3 regions of the Amycolatopsis sp. NPDC043887 genome follow, and region 1 is predicted to be linked to each of the others. Evidence: riboswitches for the same ligand, from Rfam matches in the RefSeq annotation. Region 1 holds a riboswitch; each other region holds the start of a gene.

Region 1 (7,364 bases):
CGTACGCCGAACCGGCTCCTTGGGCTCCCCGGTGACCATTCCCCGCTGCTGACCTCGCCCCGCCGCGGTGGCGACGAGCGTGTCCACGAACCGACTCATGCGCGTCACACTACTGTCCGCGCTGAACGGCCCGCTCGCCGTCGAGCGAACTCATTCGATCGCTTCGGAGGTCTCGAGCCACTGGGCCTCGACCTCCTCCTTCTCCGTTTCGACGGCTTTCAATTCGGTGTTCAGCTCGATGAGTTTCGTCGGATCGGTCGCCGCTGCGAGCAGCGCCGCATGCAGCTTCTCTTCCTTCGCGTGCAGCTGGTCGAGCTTGCGCTCGAGGCGGGACAGCTCCTTCTGGGCCGCCCGCTGTTCCGCGGCGTTCTTCCTGGGCGCGGAGGCCTGCGCGTTGCCGCTCTTTCGGTCTCCGCCGGCCTTCTCGAGTTTCTTGGCGCGACGGTCGAGGTACTCCTCGATCCCGCCCGGCAGGTGGGTCACTTGCCCGTCCCCGAACAAGGCCACGATCGTGTCGCAGACGCGTTCCACCAGGTATCGGTCGTGCGAAACGACGACGAGGCTGCCCGGCCAGGAATCCAGCAGATCTTCGAGCTGCTGCAAGGTGTCGATGTCGAGATCGTTCGTCGGTTCGTCGAGCAGCAGCACGTTGGGCTCGGCCATCAGGAGCCGGCACAGCTGCAGACGGCGCCGTTCACCACCGGAAAGGTCCTCGACCGGCGTCCACTGCCTCGCGGCGGGGAAACCCAGCTTTTCGGCCAGCTGGGAAGCGGTCAGCTCCTGCTTGCCGAACACGACCCGGCCGGAGACCTCTTCGATCGCCTGCAGCACGCGCAGATCGCCCGGCAGGTCATCGAGCTCCTGGCGCAGATGCGCGAGGCTGACCGTCTTGCCCTGGATCCGTCGTCCCGTCTCGGGTTCCCTGTCGCCGCCGAGCAGCTTGAGGAGCGTCGTCTTGCCGGACCCGTTGACGCCGACCAGGCCGATCCGATCGCCGGGCCCGATCCGCCAGGTGACGTGATCGAGCAGAGTGCGGTCGCCGACGGTCAACGTGGCGTCCTCGATCTCCAGCACGGTCTTCCCCAGCCGACGGCGGGCGAACGCCTGCAGCTCGACCGAATCACGCGGCTCCGGCACGTCGGAGATCAACGCCTCCGCCGCCTCGACGCGGTATCGCGGCTTCGACGTCCTGGCCTGCGGACCGCGACGCAGCCATGCGAGCTCTTTACGTGCCAGGTTCTGCCGCTTTTCCTCGGCCGTCGCCGCAAGCCTCGCCCGCTCGGCCCGCGCGAAGATCCAGTCAGCGTATCCGCCTTCGTACTGCTCGACGCGACCGTTGGCGACCTCCCAGGTCACACTCGCGACCGTGTCGAGGAACCACCGGTCGTGGGTGACGACCACGACCGCGATCTTGCGGTTGAGCAGGTGATCCGCGAGCCAGCGCACACCTTCCACGTCGAGGTGGTTGGTGGGCTCGTCGAGGACGACGAGGTCCAGTTCACCGGTGAGGGCGGCCGCCAACGCGACACGGCGCCGTTCGCCACCTGACAGGTTCGCCGTCGCCTTCTCGATACCGAGAGCGGTGATGCCCAAACCATCCATAATGGACCGGACACGCGCGTCAGCGGCCCACTCGTGCTCCGCGCCGTAGCGCTCCAGCACGACGTCTCCGACCGTGCTGCCGTCGGGAAGTTCGGTCCGCTGGGTGACCACCGCCATCCGCAGGCCCCGGACTTGACTGACACGTCCCGCGTCCGGCTCGCTGATCCCCGCGAGGACCTCCAGCAGCGTCGTCTTCCCGCCCCCGTTGAGACCGACGACACCGATACGCTGCCCCTCCGCCACACCGAGCGAAACACCGTCGAGCAGCGGGCGCACCCCGAAGGACTTGCTCACCGACTCCAGGTTGACCAAGTTGGCCATGCCTCAGCCGATCCTTTCCAAAAAGCTCGCACCACAACGAATTAGTCGGTGTCCATTTCGGACACCCTCATGCGTGCACCCGAGGCGGCGACGGCCGCGGCGCGTCGTCTCCGCCGACCAGCCGGGCTCCGGGGACCGGCCCGTGCGCGACGCGCACCGTGCGACAGACACCCGCGCCGGACAGCTCCGCGGCCACCTCGACGGCCGACTGGGCGTCCGCGCACAGGAACGCACAGGTCGGCCCGGATCCGGACACGGTGCCGGCGAGCGCCCCCGCGTTGACTCCCGCCCTCAATGTGCGACGCAGCCCCGGACGCAACGAGACAGCGGCCGCCTGCAGGTCATTGCCAAGAAGCAGCGCCAGCTGCCGCGGGTCGCCGGATGCCAGCGCCTCCACCACCGGAGTGTGCGAGCCGATTCGCGGCGGGCTGCCCTCTTCACGCAACTTGTCCAGCTCGCCGAACACCCGTGGAGTCGAAAGCCCACGCTGGTCGAAGGCCAGGACCCAGTGGAAGGTGTGCCTCGACAAGACAGGCACCAGCTGCTCGCCTCGGCCGGTGCCCAGCGCTGTCCCGCCGTAGAGCGCGAAAGGTACATCGCTACCGAGCTTCGCGGCGATACCCGCCAGTTCGTCCCGGGAGATGTCGAGCTTCCAAAGCGACGCGAGCCCCACCAGCGTCGCGGCCGCGTCGGCACTGCCACCGGCCATCCCGCCCGCGACCGGGATGCCTTTGCGCAACACGACTCTGACCTTGGACTCGCCGTCCGCCTTGCCGACGTGGGCCGCCAACGCCTGCGCCGCCTTCCAGGCGAGGTTGTTGGCTCCTGTCGGTACGGAACCTTCACCTTCGCCGTAGACCTCGACGCCGGGGTCCTCGGTGACCGCGACGGTCACCTCGTCGGTCAGGGAAAGCGCCTGGAACACGGTCACCAGCTCGTGGTAACCGTCCGGGCGTACGTCACCGACCGACAGGTGCAGGTTGACCTTGGCGGGAACCCTGACGGTCACTGGGGGCGGTACGACGGCGAGCACGCGTCAAGCCTACGTGGCCGCTCCACTTGCGCTGTCACCAGGAGAAAGAGAACGGACGGGTCGGACGCGAACGGGCCGCCCGGACGAAATTCGTCTGAGCGGCCCGTTCGCGGAGAAATCAGGCGGCGACACCCTGCGGCCCGCGGACCGGGTGGGTCACGTGGCCGCCACGTTCGGCGATCCAGGCGAGCGCGGCGTCCGCGCGCTCACCACGCACCCCGAGGCGGAACCGGCCGACCGGCGTGTCGCCGATCCGGGTCAGGCCGCCCCCGATGGTGGCGAGTTCGACGTCGAAGCGACCGGCGGCCTCCGGCAGCAGCGCACCGACCGAGGCGAAGCCGACGAGCACGACGTCCACCGCGCGGTCGTACTTCGAGGCCTGTGCCCGCCCGGTTTCGATGGCGGGAAGCAGCGCCTGCGCGGTCCGGCTGTTCGGGTCGGAGACCAGGTCGAGCACGGTTCCGCGTTCGATGATCGCGCCGGCCTCCAGAACCGCGACGTCGTCGCAGACACGGCGGACCACGCCGGCGTCGGGAGTGGTGAGCAGCACGGTGACGCCGAGCTCGGCGCGCGCGCGGTCGAGCACGGTCAGGACCGCGCCGGACTCCTCGGGCTGCACGCCCGCGGTCGGGTCGTCGGCCAGGAGCACGGACGGCCCGGCGGCCAGCGCCTTGGCGATGGCCACGCGGCGCAGCTGCCCCGCGGACAAGTCGCCCGGTCGCTGCCCCGCACGGGGGGTGAGCCCGACCAGGTCGAGCAGGTTGCCGACCCGGTTGCGGCGCTGCGGCCCGTCGAGGCCGAGCTGCTCGAGCGGCGAAGCGATGTTGCCGGCGATGGTGCGCTCGGCGAGCAATTCCGGCTTGGTGCTCACGACTCCGACCTGGCGCCGGATTTCGCGGAGCCGGCGTCCGTCGAGTGTCCCGGTGTTGAGGCCGTCGAGACGGACGACGCCGCGGTCGGGACGCTCCTGAAGACCGATGCACCGGGCGAGAGTCGATTTGCCGGAGCCCGCCGGACCGACGACCCCGAACAGCGAGCCTGCTTGGATGTCCACGCTCACATCGCGCAGTGCGACGACGGGATTTCCGTTGAGGGGAAAGGACTTGGACAGGTTTTCGACAGTGATCACGAAGGGCTCCATGCACATGGGGCGCTGCTTCTTTCGAGCGCGCCAACCGTCACCGAGTAACCGTCCGGGAAACGAACGGATTCAGAGATAAGGGAAAGGACTCAGGCAGTAACGGTGGAGCGTCGACACGCACTTACCGTGCGGCGACCTTCATCGACGACACGTCGCCTGGTCAGCAGGAGCGGGTGGGTGACCCTGTTCATTAGGCACAGCCTCCATCGGTCCTGGCGGTAGCACCTGCCCTGTGGAGGGTGGTTGCTGCGACTTCGGCGAGCCAGGTCTCTCAGTCGCTCGGGATGGCTCATTGAGTAAAACCGATCCCACTGGATGAAAGCAAGCGCGTAGGCGCAGATCACACGTCTGGTCGCGTCCATCATACAGGATGGTAAGTCCATATTATGAGACGCCAGTAGGCGTATCTACGTCACGACAGGCGCGCTGCCTGCTAAGACGAGGTCCGCCCACGCCGAATCGAGAGGAGGAATCACGCAGGTGCGCGGCCTTGGCCTGCCGCCGTTCGCGCGGCTCCGGTCACACCTGCGACACGTGGTCAGCCGGCGGCCGCGGCGATCCGGGCGAACTGATGAACGTCCAGCTGCTCCCCGCGAGTCTTGGGGTCGATACCCGCCTTTTCGAGCAGTTCCCCCGCGCGTTCGGCGGAACCGGCCCACGACGCCAACGCGGCACGCAAGGTCTTCCGCCGTTGCGAGAAGGCGGCGTCGACGACCGCGAACAGCCGTTCCCGATCCACGGACGACACCACGTCGCCCCGTTCGAACGCGACCAAGGCGGAGTCGACGTTCGGAACGGGCCAGAACACCGCCCGGGGCACCGCGGCGACCTTGCGCGTCTTCCCGTACCAGGCGAGCTTGACGCTGGGAACGCCGTAAGTCCGGCTTCCCGGACCCGCCGCCATCCTGTCCGCGACCTCGGTCTGGACCATTACGAGACCGCTGGTCAGCGACGGCAGTTCGGCGAGCAGGTGGAGCACGACGGGAACGGCGACGTTGTACGGCAGGTTCGCGACGAGCGCCGTCGGCCGCGCGGGCAGATCGTCCGCGGTGATCCGCAACGCGTCCGCGCCGACGACCGTCAGCCTTTCGCCCCCGCCTCGTTCTGCCACGGTGCTCGGCAGCCGCCCCGCCAGGACAGGGTCGATTTCAACCGCGACGACCTCGGCGCCGGTCGCGAGCAGCCCGAGTGTCAGCGAGCCGAGGCCCGGCCCGACCTCCAGGACGACGTCCCCTTCGCCGATCCCCGAAAGGTCGACGATGCGGCGCACCGTGTTGGGATCGTGCACGAAGTTCTGACCGAGCTTCTTGGTCGGACGTACGTCCAGCTCGGCCGCCAGCGCCCTGATTTCCGCAGGACCGAGCAGTTCAGTCACCCGACGATCGTAACCAGGTCCGGTAAGCCACGATTGGCCGGTGGACGACGTCGCACTCGATGGGGAAAAAGTCCGGCTGCGCGAATGGCGCCCGTCCGACCTCGGGCCGCTCCTCGACTTACTCGATCCCGCGCGGCCTTGGCACGAAACGAACGGGCCCTACTTCGGCACCCCGACCACAGCCGCCGCCGAATCCACGGCGCGCGAACTCACCACGATCAAGTCCGATCCGCCCGATCCCCGCACCAGCCTCGCCGTGTGCGATCTGAGCGACGGAAGGCTGATCGGGCGGGTCAGCTGGTACTGGGAAAGCAGGCAGACCGACTGGCGGCGGATGGGGCTGGTCATCTACGACGAGCGGTATTGGGGCGGCGGGTTCGGCACCGAGGCCTTGCGCATGTGGACGACCTACTTGTTCTCCCGCACCGACGCGCTCCGCCTGGACTTCGCCACGTTCTCGGGTAACCCGGGAATGATCGCCGTCGGGCGACGGCTCGGGTTCGTCGAAGAAGGCCGGTTCCGGCGCGCACGGCGCTGGTCCGGCGGCGTCCACGATTCCGTCGTCTACGGGGTGCTCCGCGAGGAGTGGGCCCGGATGCATCGCCAGGGCAAGGGCCCGGCCGGATCCGACCCCACCATCCGTATGGCTTTCCGAAGCGACACGCATCCCACTCAAGGGTGATCGGCGCAGGTTCGCACCGCCGGAGCGTGATGATCATCCACCCGATCGATACCGTGCATTCGTTCGAATCTGCCTCGACAATCGAGGGATGACCAGTACAAACATTCCCAAGGCCTTCCCGCTCAACCTGCCGGAAGGTGACGCCGACCTGCTTCTCGACGAGTTGCAGACGCGGCTACGCGAAGGGCGACGTCTTGTCGCCGAAGTCGGCCAGATCCTGGCCGAGATCGAGTCACGTGGGGTCCGTGAGCTCTACGGACACAACTCGATCGCCGTCTTCTACGAGCATGTGGCCCGGGTACCTCGAGCAGAGGCTCAGAGAGTGACCGGCAGAGCGCTGGCGCTCAATTCGAGACGGGCGCGCGACGGCACGTCGATCGACCCCGTCGCGCCCCTGACCGGTACTGCGGCCACCACCGGCGCGCTGGCCGAGGCCAGCATCGACCGGATCGTCACGGTCATGAAGAGGCTGCCCGAGCACGTCACCGCGAGCGCACGCCTCGAGGCCGAGGAGGGCTTGGTCGAGCTCGCCCGCGTCGCGAGACCGCGCGACGTCACGGTGGCGGGCACAGAGCTGCTCGCACAACTGGACCCGGATGGAGGACCCAAAGACGACCCCGCTCCGCAAAGGCGGCGGAGCGACTTCTGGTTGCGCCAGAAACGAACCGGCCGCTGGGACATGCGCGGCGACCTCGATGCCGAGACAGGCGCCCGCCTGAACGCGCTCCTGGTACCACGGGCCTATCCGGTCCCCGATGGAGAAGCCGACGACCGTTCGCCGGCTGAAAGACGCGGCGACGCGTTCTCAGAGATCGTCGAGCTCGCGGAAACCGGCCCGGACATCCCTTTGCCCCGGAAGAGCTCGGAGCAGGTCGCCGAGCAGTCCTCGGCTGCCGAGCCCGCCGAGGAGTCGGCAAACCGTCCTAAGCCCGCCCAGGCGCCGCCTCAGGGCCGCCAAAGCCCGCCTCACGGCGGTGGAGGTGTTCGAGAACCGTCCAGGAACGTGGCACATATACGGCCCGCGCGCTGGTGGGCGAGACTCTCGAGACCGCGAGCCGGGAACCCGGCTCAGCCTCCGAAGCCCCTAACGGCCTGAAGGCCACCTTGCGGGCGAACCCACACGGTGACCTTCAGGAAAGGAGGATGATCTGGCGTCAGGCCTTCTTGCCACAGTGCGGCCAAGCGCCGTAACCGCCACGGTCCTCGCGGA
Region 2 (7,364 bases), on a different contig from region 1:
ACGCTGGGCCGCCCACCCTGGACGACGGCGAACTTGTAGTCGTGCCGGGGGTGCCGGTCGATCGGCGCGTCGATGGTGCCGCGTGTCGGGTCCGGGTGGCCCTGCACGATGGCGTGGTAGCCCTTGTCGACGGTGCGTTCCTTGAACGCCCGCTTCAGCACGGTGTACGCGTGCTCGCTCTTCGCCACGACCATGACGCCGGTGGTGCCGGCGTCCAGCCGGTGCACGACGCCCTGGCGTTCGGCGGCGCCCGAGGTCGCGATGCGCAGCCCGGCGGCGGCGAGCCCGCCGACGACGGTCGGCCCGGCCCAGCCGGGGCTCGGGTGCACGGCGACACCGACCGGCTTTGAGATCACCACGATGTCGTCATCGTCGTGCAGGATCTTCATGCCTTCGACGGGTTCCGCGACGACCTCGACGGCCGAGGCCGGATCGGGCAGCGTCACTTCGAGCAGTCCGCCGGCGGTCAGCCGGTCCGATTTCCCGGCGGGCCTGCCGTCGAGGAGGATCTCACCGGATTCGGCCAGCTCCGCCACGACCGTGCGGGAAAGTCCCAGTAGTTTCGCCAGCCCCGCGTCGACGCGCATGCCGTCGAGCCCGTCGGGAACGGGCAACATCCGCGCGCTCATTCGCTCGCCGCCTTCTTTTTGTCCTTTGTAGACGTTCCATCGTAGTCCTTGCCCAGCAAGGAAAGGATCACGATGAGCACGCCGCCGACGCAGATCGCCGAGTCGGCGACGTTGAAGATCGCCCAGCCCTGCCCGTTCGGCGCGAACGCGGAGATCATGTCGACCACGTGCCCTTGCAGCGGGCCGGGCGCGCGGAAGATCCGGTCGGTCAGGTTGCCGAGCGCGCCCGCCAGCACCAGGCCGAGGCCGATGGCCCAGCCGACCGAGCGCAGCCGCCGGGACAGCCAGACGATGGCGATCACGACGGCGATCGCGACCAGCGCGAGCACCCAGGTCAGCCCGGTCGCCATCGAGAAGGCGGCACCGGGGTTGCGCACCAGCTGGAAGTACACGAGCCCGCCGAGGAACTCGACCGGCTGCTTGCCCTCCAGCGTGGACACGGCGATCTGCTTGGTGAGGAGGTCGATCCCCCACAGCACCGCGGCGACGGCGAACACCACGGCGACGCGCTTCTTGGGCAGCGGTGGCGACGGTGGCGCCGTTTCGGGCTCAGTACTCACAGCCCCATTGTCCACTGAGCGTGTTCAGGACTCCTCGGCGGCCGTCTTCGGCCTGCTCAGCAGGGCCGCGAACGCCCCGGCGAGCACGACCAGCGACGAAAGCACCAGCGCGAGCTGTCCCTGCGCGAGCACGACCGCGCAGAGCACGAACGCCGCGGCCACGACCAGCACCAGCACGCTGCGCTCCAGCCAGGCGAGCCCGACGAGGCCCAGCGTCAGCAGGATCGCGCTCCGGGTGTCACCGTCGAGATCGAATTCCCAGTAGCCGACCAGATCCGCCAGCACGATGGCGACCAGTCCGCCGAGCGCGATCGCGGCGACCTTCCACCAGCGCATGGTCTTTGTCCGGATGGCGTAGAACAGCACCGTGCCGAGGTAGACCACGAGGACGGCGAACAGCCAGTCGTCGTTCCGGCCGGCGATGTCGAACGACGTGTCCAGCGCGGCGGCGGTCTCGCGGCTCATCTCGACCCCGCGCAAGGATCCGAAAACCCCACCATCACCGACACCGTAAAGATTCTGGGTCAGGAACTGCTGTTCACCGGCGGGCGCGTAGGCGAACCAGCCCCCGGACCACATCCCGCCGAAGGCCACCACGATCAGCTGAGCGAAACCCAGCAACGCCAGCGGAAACCAGTAACGCGGTCGCTCGTTCCCCATGCGGGGAGAGGATAGTGGGTCAGGCGCAGAACGGGGGAAGTTCGCGCGGATCGTTCTCCGGCACCCAGCGGCCCTCCGGCTTCTCGTACTGCCAGCGCGCGCCACGGGCGACGATCTGGCGCAGCGCCAGGACGATCCGGTCCACGTGCTCGGTGGTGCTGCCGAGGCCGAGGCTGACCCGCACGGCCTGCTGCCCCGTCGCACCGGCCACGGCGATCAGCCGCTTCGTCGCCACGTGCGCGCAGAACGCGCCGTCCCGCACGCCGATGCCGTACTCCGCGGACAGCACCGCGGCGAGCCAGCCCGGGTCGAAGCCGTCGACGACGAAGCTGAGCGTGCCGACCCGGTCGACCGGCGCGTCGAACAGCCGCAGTTCGGCGAAACCGGGGACGGCGGCGAGGCCGCGACGCAGCCGCGCCAGCAGTTCCTCCTCGTGGGCGACGATCCCGTCCCAGTTCGCGGCCAGGGTCTCGCAGGCGACACCGAGCGCGTAGACGCCGACAGTGTTGGGCGAACCGGCTTCGTGCCGCTCGGCGCCGGAATTCCAGACCACGCCGAGGTTTTCGGAGTCACGGGTGACAAGCTTCGTCGCGCCGCCACCGGCGAGGTACGGCTGAGCCGCGCGCAGCCAGTCGGCGCGGCCGATCAGCGCGCCGGCACCGAAAGGCGCGTACAGCTTGTGCCCCGACAGCGCGACGTAGTCGACGTCGAGATCGCGGATCGAGATCTTGCGGTGCGGCGCGAGCTGCGCCGCGTCGAGCGCGATCCGGGCGCCGTGCCGCCGCGCGACGGCCGCGATCTCCTTGACCGGCAACAGTTCCCCGGTCACGTTGGACGCTCCGGTGAGCACCACCAGGCGCGGGCCCTGCGGGCAGTCCGCGAGCGCTTCGTCCACGGCGGACACCGCGGCGAGGCGGGTCCGAGGGGTTTCGATCCGGCGGACGTTCGGTCCCTTCCACGGCAGCAGCGCGGCGTGATGCTCGGTGTCGAACACGACGACCGACGTGTGCTTCGGCAGGCTGCGCGCGAGAAGGTTGAAGGAATCGGTGGTGTTGCGGGTGAACACGACGGTGTCGGTCGACCGCGCGTCGACGAAGCCGCGCAGGATTCCGCGCGTGCGCTCGTAAAGCTTGGTCGAGACCTGCGAGGCGAACCCGGCGCCGCGGTGCACACTGGCGTACCAGGGCAGGAATTCGTCGACCGCGGCACGCACCTTGTCCAGGCAGGGGGCGCTCGCCGCGTGATCGAGGTTGGCGTAGCCGATGTCGCCGCCGGTGACCAGCGGGACCCGCAGATCGGCGCACGCGACCGTCGGGTTTTGGTGCGTGGCAACGGTTTCAGCGACTTCAGCGGGAGCGCTGGTGCGTTCGAGTGCGAGAGTCATCGTCATCCTCCGGGTCAGGGGACCCGACGAGGATCCCGCGCTTGCCCGTCGCACCACGCGACGAGCCAGGTCCTCACCCGGGGCACCCCACCGCGGTAGGAGGGTTGCCGGTCAGCTAGCCGGGGCTTGACGCTGACACTCGTGACCTAGGAACGAAGTTAGCGGATGGGCGGGCGATCGAGCCAGCCCTCGTCCGCATCTTGAGACGCCGCTCACGTGCTCCGCAAGCGGGAAGAACCGCTGCCCGGCGCCGCGCCGCGCCGGGCAACGGCCGGTCAGACCCGGAATCGGCCGGGCAGCGGGACGGTCGCGCGGGAGGAGACCTCAGTCGCTGTGCCGGAGTACTGATCGGTGCCCGCGGTGAACCGCCAGCCGCCGAAGGTCTTGCCGTCGACGGCTTCGCCGTAGGCCTCGGCGACCTTGGTCGAGACCTCGTCGTAGGACAGGCCGTTCCAGTTGCCCGCGCCGACCCCGAAGTCGCGCGAGTCGCCGCCCTGCGCGGCCGCCGTGGGCAGGGTCCACAGGGTGAAGTGCACATGGGCGCCGGTGCTGCTGCCACCACAGGGCAGCGCGTTACCGGTCCGGCCGAGTGCGTCGCCGGGGGCGACCTTCTGGCCGTCGGTGACCGCGATGTTCTCCAGGTGGTAGTACCCGGTCCGCCAGCCGCCGTCGTGGTCGACGGTCACCCAGTCGCCACCGGAGCAGTGCTGGATCCGGACCGTGCCCGCCAGCGGGGCGCGAACGGTCTTGTCCCCGGGGCTGAAGTCGATGGCGTTCTTCACTCCGGACGTCCCGTTGTCCGAGTGGATCCCCGCCGAGTAGACCGACTGGCCCGTGTCGAAGGGGAGCCCGAACGCGGGAAAGGCCCCGGCCGCCGTCGCAGTCGGGGCGGCGAGAACCACTCCGACGAGCGCCACAGCGGCCCCCAGACCGGCGAACCACACAGGAAGTTTCGTCACCTTGCGTACTCCTTACCCCGTGACACTCACCCATTCGATGGAGTCAGTTGCGGGGAAAGTAATTCAAAGGAAGTACGAAAGGGAAGAATTTTCTGAGATCAACCGACGAACAGCTGGTGCCGGTTCGTGACCTACTGGCCGGATTCGCCCTTCCACCTGGCGAGGCGGCCGGCGCGGTCGACGGCCCGAAGGCGTCGTTCGGCCGCGTCACGGGCTTCGGCGGTCGTCACGACGAGTAACTGGTCGCGTTCCTGGAGCCTGGTGTTCTTGTTCGGCGTGAAGCCGGAGCCGTCTCGGACGAGGAGGCTGATCGTCGCCCCCACCGGCAGCCGCAGTTCGGCCAGGTACACGCCGTGCATCTTCGATCCCGCGTGGATCCGGACCTGCAGGAGTTCCGCGCCCATCTCGTCGAGCGGCGCGGAGTCGACGTCGATCTCGTGCGCCTCGGCGTGCTGGGCCAGCCCGAGGATTCTCGCGAGCGGGGTCAGCGTCGCCCCTTGGAGCAGTGTCAGCACGATGACCAGCACGAACACCGCGTCGACCAGCTGCTGCGCGCCCGGCACCCCGGACGACAGCGGGATCAGCGCGAGCACGATCGGGACCGCACCGCGCAGCCCGGCCCAGGACAGGAACACCTGTTCTCGCCAGGGGATCTTGAACGGCAGCGCCGACAGCAGCACCGACAGCGGGCGGGCGAGCAGTAGCACGACCGCACCCGCGACCAGGCCCTGGACCAGGCTTTCGAAGATCCTGCTCGGCGAGGCGAACAGGCCGAGCAGCACGAACAGGCCGATCTGCGCGAGCCAGCCGAGCCCTTCGGCGAAGGACAGCGTGTCCGACCGGTGCGGCAGCTTCGAGTTCCCCAGCACCAGGGCCGCCACGTAGGTGGCGAGCAGGCCCGACGCGTGGGCGAGCTGCCCGCTCGAGTACGCCACGACGCACACCGCGACCGTGGCCAGCGGGTACAGACCGGTGGCGGGAAGCGCCGCCCGGCGCAGCGCGAACGCCCCGCCCCAGCCGAAGGCCAGGCCGATCACCAGCCCGGCGGCGAGTTCGTAGACCACCAGCAGCGGCAGCGACCAGTCGATGGTCGTCCCCTCGGCGAGGACGACGACGGCGATGTAGGCCGGGGCGTCGTTGATCCCCGACTCGATCTCCAGCGCGCCGACGAGCCGCTTGCCGATCCCCGCGGATCTCAGCACCGAGAAGACCGCGGCGGCGTCGGTCGAGGCGAGTACCGCGCCCCACAACAACGCCATCCGCCAGTCCAGGCCCAGTAACCAGTGCAGGGCGGCGCCGGTGACCGCGATGCTCACCACCACGGCCACTGTGGACAGTGCGATTCCGATGCCCAGCGAGGGTTTCACGGCCGACCACCTGGTGGTGAGGCCACCTTCGGACAGGATCATCACCAGCGCGGCGAGGCCGAGCGACTGGGTCAGCTCGGGGTTGTCGTACTGGATGCCGAACCCGGCTTCGCCGAGCAGGACCCCCATGCCCAGGTACAACAGCAGCGAAGGAAGGCCGACCCGGATCGACACCCGGACGGCGATCACGGCGACGAGCAGCACGGCCCCGCCGGTGCCGAGAATGAGCGGGAGTTGCTCCATGTCGCCTCCCGTTCCGGTCGCCGTGAGGGCTCCAGAATAGTGAGGCGGTGCTCGTCACTCGTCCGTGTACCGGCCGAAATCCGTCCGGACAGCCTGTGTTACAGACTGTCCATTACGGACTGCGCAGGGCCACCAGGTCGACGCCGAGTTCCGCGAACGGTTCTTCCGCCGCGGGCAGGACTTTCACCGCGCGGTCGCCCTCACGGGACAACCAGCCGGCGCTCACTCCGTGAGACAGTAACGCCGCGGGGGCCCGGCCCGCCAAATGATCACGCCGGACCGTCCAATCCAGACAGTCACGCAGCATCGGGCGGCGGCCGCCGTCGATCTCCACCCCGAGTGCGCCGAGCACCTCGCGGCCGCGATCGGTCAGCGTCAGGCCGCCGGCGTCGTCGATCAGCCCAGTGGCGAGCATCCCGTCCCGCAGCGCGACGCCGACCGTTCCGGCGAGGTGGTCGTAGCAGGTCCTGGCGAACCCGAGCCGCTTCACCCGCACGGACGACCGCAGCCCCTTCACCGGCCGATGCTCGGCGTGCTGCGCCAGATGCTCGATCAGTTCCGCCACCCGGGGGCCGGCTATCCGGACGTAACTGTGCCTCCCCTGCTTGACCCGCACGACGAAGCCTGCCTCGGTCAGCTTCTTCACGTGCTCGCTCGCCGTCGACGCGGCCACTTCGGCCGCGCCCGCCAGCTCGGTCACCGTCCAGGCACGCCCGTCGAGCAGCGCGAGGCACATCGACGCGCGGCTCGGATCGGCGAGCACGGCCGCGACCTCGGCCAGGGCGATCGTCTCCATGCGTCCACCGTAGAAGACCCACGGTTCGGCGACCGCCGAAGCGTCAGCCTGCCAGGAACTTCGCCGCCAGCTGCACCGCGGGTTTGGAGTCGTTGGAACCTTCGAGCATGACGGCGAAAGCGACGTCCCCGCGATAGCCGACGAACCAGCCGTTGGCGTCCGCGCCCGACCCGAACTGCGCCGTCCCCGTCTTGCCGAAGACCGCTCCGCTGCCCTTCAGCGCCTTCGCGGTCCCAGTCGTGCAGACCTCACGCATCATCGCGCGGACCTGGTTCAACACCCCGGCCGGCGGGGCCTGGTAGCCGACGTTGACCTTGGTCTCCAGGCCCTGCCACAGCTTCGGGACCACCGGCTTCCCCGTGGCGACCGTCGCGGCCATGAGCGCCGCGCCCAGCGGGCTGACCTGCACCCTGCCCTGCCCGATCCCGGCTTCGACCTGCTCGTCACCGCTGCCGGACGGCTCCACCCTCCCGGTCTCCGTGGCGAGTCCGGGGATCTCGAAGTCGGCGTTGAGGCCGAACTGGCTTGCGGCCCTCGCGAGTCCGTCCGCGGGCAGCTGCTTGGCGAGTCGCCCGAAGGTCGTGTTGCACGACGCGGCGAACGCCGTCTTCAGCGGGACGGTCCCCAGGTCGAACCCGTTGTCGTTCTTGAGCGTGCGGGTCCCGATCTGCTCACTGCCCGGGCAGGCCAACGGGGAGTCGGCGGTGACCCCGCCCTGCTGCAACGCCGCGGTCGCCGTGGCGATCTTGAAAGCCGAACCCGGCGA
Region 3 (7,364 bases), on a different contig from region 1:
CTTCCCGTCGACGACCCTGATGTAGGTCACGACGCCCCGGTAGGTGTCGTAGACCGAATCGAAGATCATCGCTCGGGCGGGCGCGTCCGCGTCGCCGACCGGCGGCGGGACCTGCTTCACGCACTCGTCGAGCAGTTCGGTCACGCCCATGCCGGTCTTCGCCGACACGCGGAGCACGTCCGAGGGCTCGCAGCCGATGATGTGCGCCAGCTCGGCCGCATACTTGTCCGGATCGGCCGACGGCAGGTCGATCTTGTTCAGCACCGGGATGATGTGCAGGTTCTTCTCGAGCGCCAGGTAGAGGTTCGCCAGCGTCTGCGCCTCGATCCCCTGTGCGGCGTCGACCAGCAGGATCGCTCCTTCACAGGCCTCCAAGGCCCGGGAAACCTCGTAGGTGAAGTCCACGTGACCGGGGGTGTCGATCAGGTGCAGGACATGGTCCTGGCCGTCGACCTTCCAGGGTAGGCGCACGTTCTGCGCCTTGATGGTGATCCCGCGTTCCCGTTCGATGTCCATGCGGTCGAGGTACTGAGCGCGCATGGCCCGCTCCTCGACCACGCCGGTGAGCTGCAGCATCCGGTCGGCCAGGGTCGACTTGCCGTGGTCGATGTGCGCGATGATGCAGAAGTTCCGGATGAGTTCCGGGGGCGTGAAGGTCGTGTCGGCGAACGTCGTCAACGGGTTTCCTCGCGAAGGTCGGGGTGTGCCACCTCTATGGTCCCATGCCGCTCCGGGTGCGAGTGGGGGTCATCCCCGATGCGGCCCGTGATGAGCTGTGGTGCCCTCGAAGTATGAGTACTTCACTCTCCCAGATACTCGACCGGACGTTCGGCCATCCCCGGGGACTGCTCGGCCGGTTCGGCGGCCGGGCGATGGCGCACGGCAACGCCGCCACCGAACTTCGCGTCGTCGAGCTGGCGTCGATCGGGTCCGGCGAAACCGCCCTGGTCGTGGGCCCTGGGCCGGGCATCGGTCTCGAGGCCACGGCCGCGCGCGCGGGCCGCGCGATCGGCGTCGACCCCTCCCAGGAGATGCTCGTCCGCTCGCGCCGCCGCTGCGGCGACGAGGTGGAGCTACGGCACGGCACCGCGGACTCCACAGGCCAGCCGGACGAGAGCGTCGACGTGGTCCTGAGCGTCAACAACGTGCAGTTGTGGAGGGACCGGGCGGCCGGGTTCGCCGAACTGTTCCGCGTCTTGCGGCCCGGCGGGCGGCTGCTGCTGTCGGCGCACGAGAAGTGGCTGCCGGTGTCCCGGCACGAGCTGGCCGACGAAGTGACCGCCGCCGGCTTCACCGACCTGCAGACCTGGACCTGGGAACCGCCGGGCTTCGGTGCCTCGCTCGCCGCTCAGCTGCGCGCGATCAAGCCGCCGGCCTAGCGCGGATCAGTGCGCAACGGGTGCTCACGCGGCACCTCGACCAGCACGATCCTGGTGCCGTCCGGATCGGCGATCCACGCTTCGTCCAGACCCCAGGGTTCACGCCGCGCCCCGCGGACAGGCTCCAAACCCTTCTCCGCGAGTTCCTCGAGCGCCGCGGGCAGATCCCGTACTTGGAGCCACAACGCGACGTCCGGGGTCGGGCCGGTTTTCCCGGTACCGACGATCTCGATCGACCCGTTCCCGGCGAAGAACACCGTCCCGCCGGGGAACTCCTTGTCGATGGCCAGGCCCAGGGTGTCCCGATAGAACGCCGTCGACACGTCGAGGTCCTTCGGGTGGATCAGCACCCTGCTGCTCAGCACGTCCATGGCTCAATCCCTACCGGATGGGTTCAGGCCATCGCAATCGCGGTGATCCCCGCCAGCACCACCACCGACCCGGCCAGCCTGCGGACGGCGTTCGCCTCCCCCAGGACCAGCCAGGCGGCGAGGCCGCCCAGGACGATGCTCAGCTCCCTCGCCGGTGCGACGAGGCTCACCGGAGCGATCTGGAGGGCGTAGAGCACCAGCAGGTAGGCGGCCGGCGAGAGCACACCGACGACGAACACCTCACGCTTGTGTTCGCGCCAGAGCCACGAGATCTCTTCGCGGTCCTTCAGCGCGTACGGCGTCATGAGGAGGCTCTGCACGATCGCGCCGGTTCCGAAGTAGACGATCGGCGGGACCGCGAGGCCCGTGACCGAATGGGCGTCCCAAAGTGTGTAGGCGGCGATCGTGAGCCCGGTCAGCATTCCGTAGACCAGGCCTTTGCGGCGAGCGACACGATCGGCGGCGTCGGCATGCGCCGACGCCCGGCCGGTCCCGATCACCAGCACTCCGGCGACCACGAGGAACGCGCCCACCAGGCCGAGCACCCCCGGCCGCTCGCCGAGCAGTACGACGGCCGCGAGCACCGAGATCAGCGGCCCGGTACCGCGGGCGACGGGATAGACGACGGAAAGGTCGCCGACGGCGTAGCCCCGCTGGAGGACGATCCCGTAGGTGACGTGGAACACCGCCGTGACCACCGCGGCGAGCAGCCAGGTCCACTGTGGACGTTGCGGCTCCACGGCCAGCGAGACGGCCATGACGGGGACGAGCAGGATCGCGGAGAGGCTGTAGTAAGCCCAGACGAACCGGGCTCCGCCACGACGGATCCGCTTGGCCGCGAGGTTCCAGCCCGCGTGGATGACGGCGGCGATGACGACGAAAAACAGGGCGGTGGCGTTCACGACGGACCTTTCACGTTTTCCGCGCACGCGGAAAACACCGGTCCTCCAGGCTTTTGTCCCGTCAGATGAACGGCGGCGCTTCCGGCCCCGCCGATGGTGCCGCTCGGACCTGTCCCATCTGCCCTGATTGTGTGTTTCGCTGAACGGGCAGGCGGCGGAACCCTAGGCACTACGCTCCGCACCGTACCTCAAGCACCCGTCCCGAGGTGGCCGCGAGCCACCCCTGGACGGCTGTTAAGCTTGCCTTTCACCGTCGTGTGGCATTCCGTCATGGAGGAAACCCGCGCGCTCCCACGAGCACGCAGGGCCGGTCACAGCGCGGCGGTGAAACCACCGAGAGACTCAAGAGGAGCGCCCCCGTGGCCAACATCAAGTCGCAGATCAAGCGCATCACCACCAACGAGAAGGCGCGTCAGCGCAACCAGGCGATCCGGTCCTCGGTGAAGACCGCGATCCGCAAGTTCCGCGAGGCCGCCGACGCCGGCGACAAGGCCAAGGCCCTGGAGCTGCAGAAGGACGCGGCCAAGAAGCTGGACAAGGCCGTGACCAAGGGCGTTCTCCACGCCAACCAGGCCGCCAACAAGAAGTCCGCGCTGGCGAAGCGCGCGAACTCTCTCTGATCGGCTTTCGAAGGGCCCCGGCGACGCGCGTCGCCGGGGCCCTTCGCCGTGTTCAGCGGCTTGCGCCGTGGGCGGCGACGACCTCCAGGACGGCGCGCTCCAGCGCGTACTCCGGGTTGGCCGCGACCCCTTTGACCTCGGCGTTGAGCCGGGCGACCACCCGCATCGCGGTGGCGAGCCCGTCCTGGCCCCAGCCGCGGGCCTGCCCCTGGGCCTTGCGCACCTTCCACGGCGGCATCCCCAGCTCACCCGCCATCTGGTTCGGGTTCCCGCGACCGGCACCGGACACCCGCGCGATCGTCCGGACGGCGTCGGCGAGGGCGTCCGCGACCAGCACGTGCGGTACGCCCAGCTGCATCGCCCAGCGCAGCGACTCCAGCGCCGCCGCCTTGTCCCCGGCGACGGCCTTCTCCGCGACGGCGAACCCGTTCACGTCCGCACGGCCCCGGTGGTAGCGCCGGACCGCCTGCTCGTCGACCGTTCCGCCGGCGTCCGCGACCAGCTGGGTCGCCGCCGACGACAGTTCACGCAGATCCGAACCGACCGCGTCGATCAGCGCGAGCACGGCCGCACCGTCGATCTTCCCGCCGACCCGGCGGACCTCGTTGCGGACAAAGGATTCCCGCTCCGCGGGCTTGGTCAGTTTCGGGCACTCGACAACCTCCGCACCGGCCTTCTTCAAGGCAGCGGGAAGCCCCTTCGCGGCCTTGCTCCGGCCGCCTCCGCTGTGCACGACGACGAGCACGATGCCGTCGGCGGGCGCCTTGACGTAGGCCATCACCCCGTCGGCTAGCTCCTGCGAGATGTCGTGCGCGGACTCGAGGACGATCACCCGGCCTTCGGCGAACAGGGAGGGGCTGACCATCTCCGCGAGGGCTGGGACTGTGAGGTCCGACACCCGGATCCGGGTGAGATCCGCCGTCGGGTCGGCCGCCTTGGCCGCGTCCGAGGCGCTGCGGACCGCGCGTTCGATCAGCAGCTCTTCCTCACCGAGAACCAGGACCAGCGGCGATGGGGCGGAAGCTTGCGTCGTCACGGTGACGATCCTGCCACTCCTCCTCTCGTGTGCTTTGTCCGGTGATGTGTTGCGGGCACTGTGGCCCCACCTGAGCCTCATGTCGTACGGTGTTGGCGAGGCGACGCGATCATGCGCGTGCCGACAATCGAATACCGCTCATCCAGAGGGGCAGAGGGAACGGCCCGATGAAGCCCCGGCAACCGGCGTCAGCCTGTCATCCCGCGATCGCGGGATAGCTGACGAACACGGTGCCAATTCCGGCCCGCCATGGCGGGGCAGATGAGGAAAGGAACCTCGCGATGACCGCAACCCTCGGCACGACCTCCACCACCAAGACCCCGGATCTCGGACCGGCCGTCGAACTGGTGTCGAAGGAAGAGGGACACCGGCAGCCGCTCGCTCCCGAATTCGTTTCCGCCGAGGACTTCTCGCCGCTCGAAGTCGCCTACGACTTCGGCCGCGTGCGCCGCGAGGACATCGAAGCCGGACCGAAGAACATCTGGCGCTACAAGAAACTCCTTCCCGTTCCCTCGAATGTCGAAGAGATCCCCAACACCGAACCCGGCGCCACCCGGCTCATCCAGGCCGACAGGCTCGCGAAAGCCTTGGGTGTCAAGAAGGTCTGGGTCAAGGACGACACCGGCAACCCCACCCACTCCTTCAAGGACCGCGTGGTCGCCGTCGCTTTGGCGGCCGCGCGCGAGTTCGGGTTCGATGTGCTCGCCTGTCCCTCGACCGGCAACCTGGCCAACGCCGTCGCCGCCGCGGCGGCCCGTGCCGGCTGGCGGTCGGTCGTGCTGATCCCGAAGACCCTGGAACGCGCCAAGATCCTCACCACCGCCGTGTACGACGGTGACCTGATCGCGGTCGACGGCAACTACGACGACGTGAACCGGCTCGCCACCCAGCTCGCCGCCGAGCAGGAGAGCTGGGCGTTCGTCAACGTGAACGTCCGGCCCTACTACTCGGAAGGCTCCAAGACGCTGGCCTTCGAGGTCGCCGAACAGCTCGGCTGGCGACTTCCCTCCCAGATCGTGGTGCCGATCGCCTCCGGTTCCCAGCTCACCAAGGTGGACAAGGGTTTCCGCGAGTTCGGGCAGCTCGGCCTCGTCGACGAGACGCCGTACAAGGTGTTCGGCGCGCAGGCCACCGGCTGCTCCCCCGTCTCGGCGGCCTTCCGCGCGGGGCACGACGTCGTCCAACCGGTCAAGCCGGACACGATCGCCCGGTCGCTGGCGATCGGGAATCCGGCCGACGGCCCCTACGTCCTCGATGTGGTCAACCGCACCGGTGGCGCGATCGAAGACGTCACCGACGAAGAGGTCGTCGAGGGCATCCGGCTGCTCGCCCGCACCGAAGGCATCTTCACCGAGACCGCCGGCGGCGTCACCGTGGCGACGGCCAAGAAGCTCATCGAGACCGGCAAGCTCAACCCGGACGAGGAGATCGTCCTGCTGATCACCGGTGACGGCCTCAAGACCCTCGACGCCGTCGAGGACAAGATCGGCCCCAAGGCCACCGTCAGCGCCTCGGCCGACGCGGTGCGCGAGGCTCTGGGCATCTGAGTTCCCGTCGGCCCGCCTCAAGTACGAGGCGGGCCGCGGGGCTCACCCCGGCGTACCAGGGCGAGGCCTCGCGCGTCGGCGAGGACCGCGGTGTCGCCGTCCGTGTCCGTCCTGGCGACCGACGCGCCGACGGCGGCCAGATTGTCCAAAGTGGACTTGTTCGGATGCCCGTACGTGTTTCCGGCGCCGACGCTCACCAACGCCGCCCGCGGCGCGACGGCGTTGAGGAAATCCGGTGCCGTGTAACGGCTTCCGTGGTGCGGGACCTTCAGGATATCGGCACGCAGTTCTGCCCCCTCGGCCATCAGGTCGGCCTGCGCGGCGAGCTCGATGTCGCCCGTCAGGAGCACCCGGCCCGCCGGGGTCCCGGCGCGCAGGACGACGGAACCGTTGTTGATCACCGTGCCGTCCTGTTCGCGGACCGATCGACCGGTGACATACCGCGGCCCCAGTACATCCAGTGACAACCCCGGCCAGTCCAGCCGTTGCCCGATCTCCAGCTCCAGCAAGGGAATCCCGCGGCGCGCGGTCTCGTCCGCGACCTGCTGCCACGCCCAGGCGGGAGCCCGGCCGGGGCCGACGGCGACCGCCCCGACCGACCTGCCCTCGAAGACGGATTCGAGGCCGCCGATGTGGTCGGCGTGCAGATGACTCAGCACGATCAGCGGAACCCGGTCGACGCCGAGCCTGCTCAGGCATTCGTCGACCGGCCCCGGTTCCGGCCCGGTGTCGACCAGGACCGCCCGCCCTTGCTCGCCGGTGGCGAGGACGACGGCATCGCCCTGCCCGACGTCGCAGGCGACGGCACTCCACGACGCCGGCGGCCACGCCGGAGCCAGCACTCGCACCGGTACGAAGACGAGCAGCCCGGCGGCCAGCGCGACCGCCAGGAGGATCCTGGCGTGCCGCAGCCGGATGGCGACGAGCAGGACGACAAGCAGTCCGGCCGCCAGAAGCCCGCCCCACCAGCCGTCCGGCCAGTCCAGGACCGCTCCCGGTGCGCGGGCGCCGTGGCGGGCCACGGTGATGAGCCAGCTCGCCTCGGGTTCGGTCAGGCGGACCAGCAGCCTTCCCGCCGACGGCCACCACGGGCCGACGACGGTGGCGAGCACGCCGAACACGGTGGCCGGGGCGACCACCGGCGCGGCGAGCACGTTGGTCACCACCGAGACGAGACTGACCGATCCCGCCATGCCCGCGATGACCGGCGTCGTCACCACGAACGCGGCCAGCGGGATGGTCAGCCCCTCGGCGTAGCCTGCCGGGACACCGCGTCCGACCAGCCATTCCGCCCACCTCGGCGCCAGCAGCACCAGGCCGGCCGTGGCCAGCACCGAAAGCGCGAACCCGAAGTCGGCGGCCATCGCGGGGTCGGCCACTACGAGCCCGGCCACCGCGAACGCCAGCGCGGGCAACGCCGAACCCCGGCGCCCCAGTGCCAGCGCCAGCAGCCCGACCGCCCCCATCACCCCGGCGCGGAGCACGCTGGGCGCGGGCCCGGCGAGGACC

The links. A riboswitch is a leader RNA that binds a small molecule or an ion and turns the genes downstream of it on or off. The one in region 1 is predicted to bind S-adenosylmethionine.
Region 2: another riboswitch for S-adenosylmethionine. It lies ahead of AC069H_RS30610 (aminotransferase class V-fold PLP-dependent enzyme); the one in region 1 lies ahead of AC069H_RS32235 (methionine ABC transporter ATP-binding protein).
Region 3: another riboswitch for S-adenosylmethionine. It lies ahead of thrC (threonine synthase); the one in region 1 lies ahead of AC069H_RS32235 (methionine ABC transporter ATP-binding protein).

Annotation. Positions count from the first base shown of each region.
Region 1 covers NZ_JBWKEB010000014.1:131,467-138,830, forward strand. The annotation lists gene AC069H_RS32220 (fatty acyl-AMP ligase) at 1-99, opposite strand, end outside; gene AC069H_RS32225 (ABC-F family ATP-binding cassette domain-containing protein) at 151-1,923, opposite strand; gene AC069H_RS32230 (4-(cytidine 5'-diphospho)-2-C-methyl-D-erythritol kinase) at 1,991-2,956, opposite strand; gene AC069H_RS32235 (methionine ABC transporter ATP-binding protein) at 3,075-4,085, opposite strand; SAM riboswitch class I at 4,298-4,388, opposite strand; gene rsmA (16S rRNA (adenine(1518)-N(6)/adenine(1519)-N(6))-dimethyltransferase RsmA) at 4,636-5,472, opposite strand; gene AC069H_RS32245 (GNAT family N-acetyltransferase) at 5,513-6,154, shown strand; gene AC069H_RS32250 (DUF222 domain-containing protein) at 6,243-7,250, shown strand; gene AC069H_RS32255 (transglycosylase family protein) at 7,309-7,364, opposite strand, start outside.
Region 2 covers NZ_JBWKEB010000013.1:82,817-90,180, forward strand. The annotation lists gene AC069H_RS30595 (RluA family pseudouridine synthase) at 1-629, opposite strand, end outside; gene lspA (signal peptidase II) at 626-1,189, opposite strand; gene AC069H_RS30605 (hypothetical protein) at 1,214-1,849, opposite strand; gene AC069H_RS30610 (aminotransferase class V-fold PLP-dependent enzyme) at 1,869-3,233, opposite strand; SAM riboswitch class IV at 3,266-3,380, opposite strand; gene AC069H_RS30615 (M23 family metallopeptidase) at 3,509-4,192, opposite strand; gene AC069H_RS30620 (potassium/proton antiporter) at 4,324-5,802, opposite strand; gene AC069H_RS30625 (ArsR/SmtB family transcription factor) at 5,915-6,598, opposite strand; gene AC069H_RS30630 (penicillin-binding transpeptidase domain-containing protein) at 6,642-7,364, opposite strand, start outside.
Region 3 covers NZ_JBWKEB010000003.1:379,498-386,861, forward strand. The annotation lists gene lepA (translation elongation factor 4) at 1-678, opposite strand, end outside; gene AC069H_RS11205 (class I SAM-dependent methyltransferase) at 792-1,379, shown strand; gene AC069H_RS11210 (VOC family protein) at 1,376-1,750, opposite strand; gene AC069H_RS11215 (EamA family transporter) at 1,774-2,652, opposite strand; gene rpsT (30S ribosomal protein S20) at 3,012-3,272, shown strand; gene holA (DNA polymerase III subunit delta) at 3,325-4,308, opposite strand; SAM riboswitch class I at 4,444-4,576, shown strand; gene thrC (threonine synthase) at 4,590-5,855, shown strand; gene AC069H_RS11235 (ComEC/Rec2 family competence protein) at 5,873-7,364, opposite strand, start outside.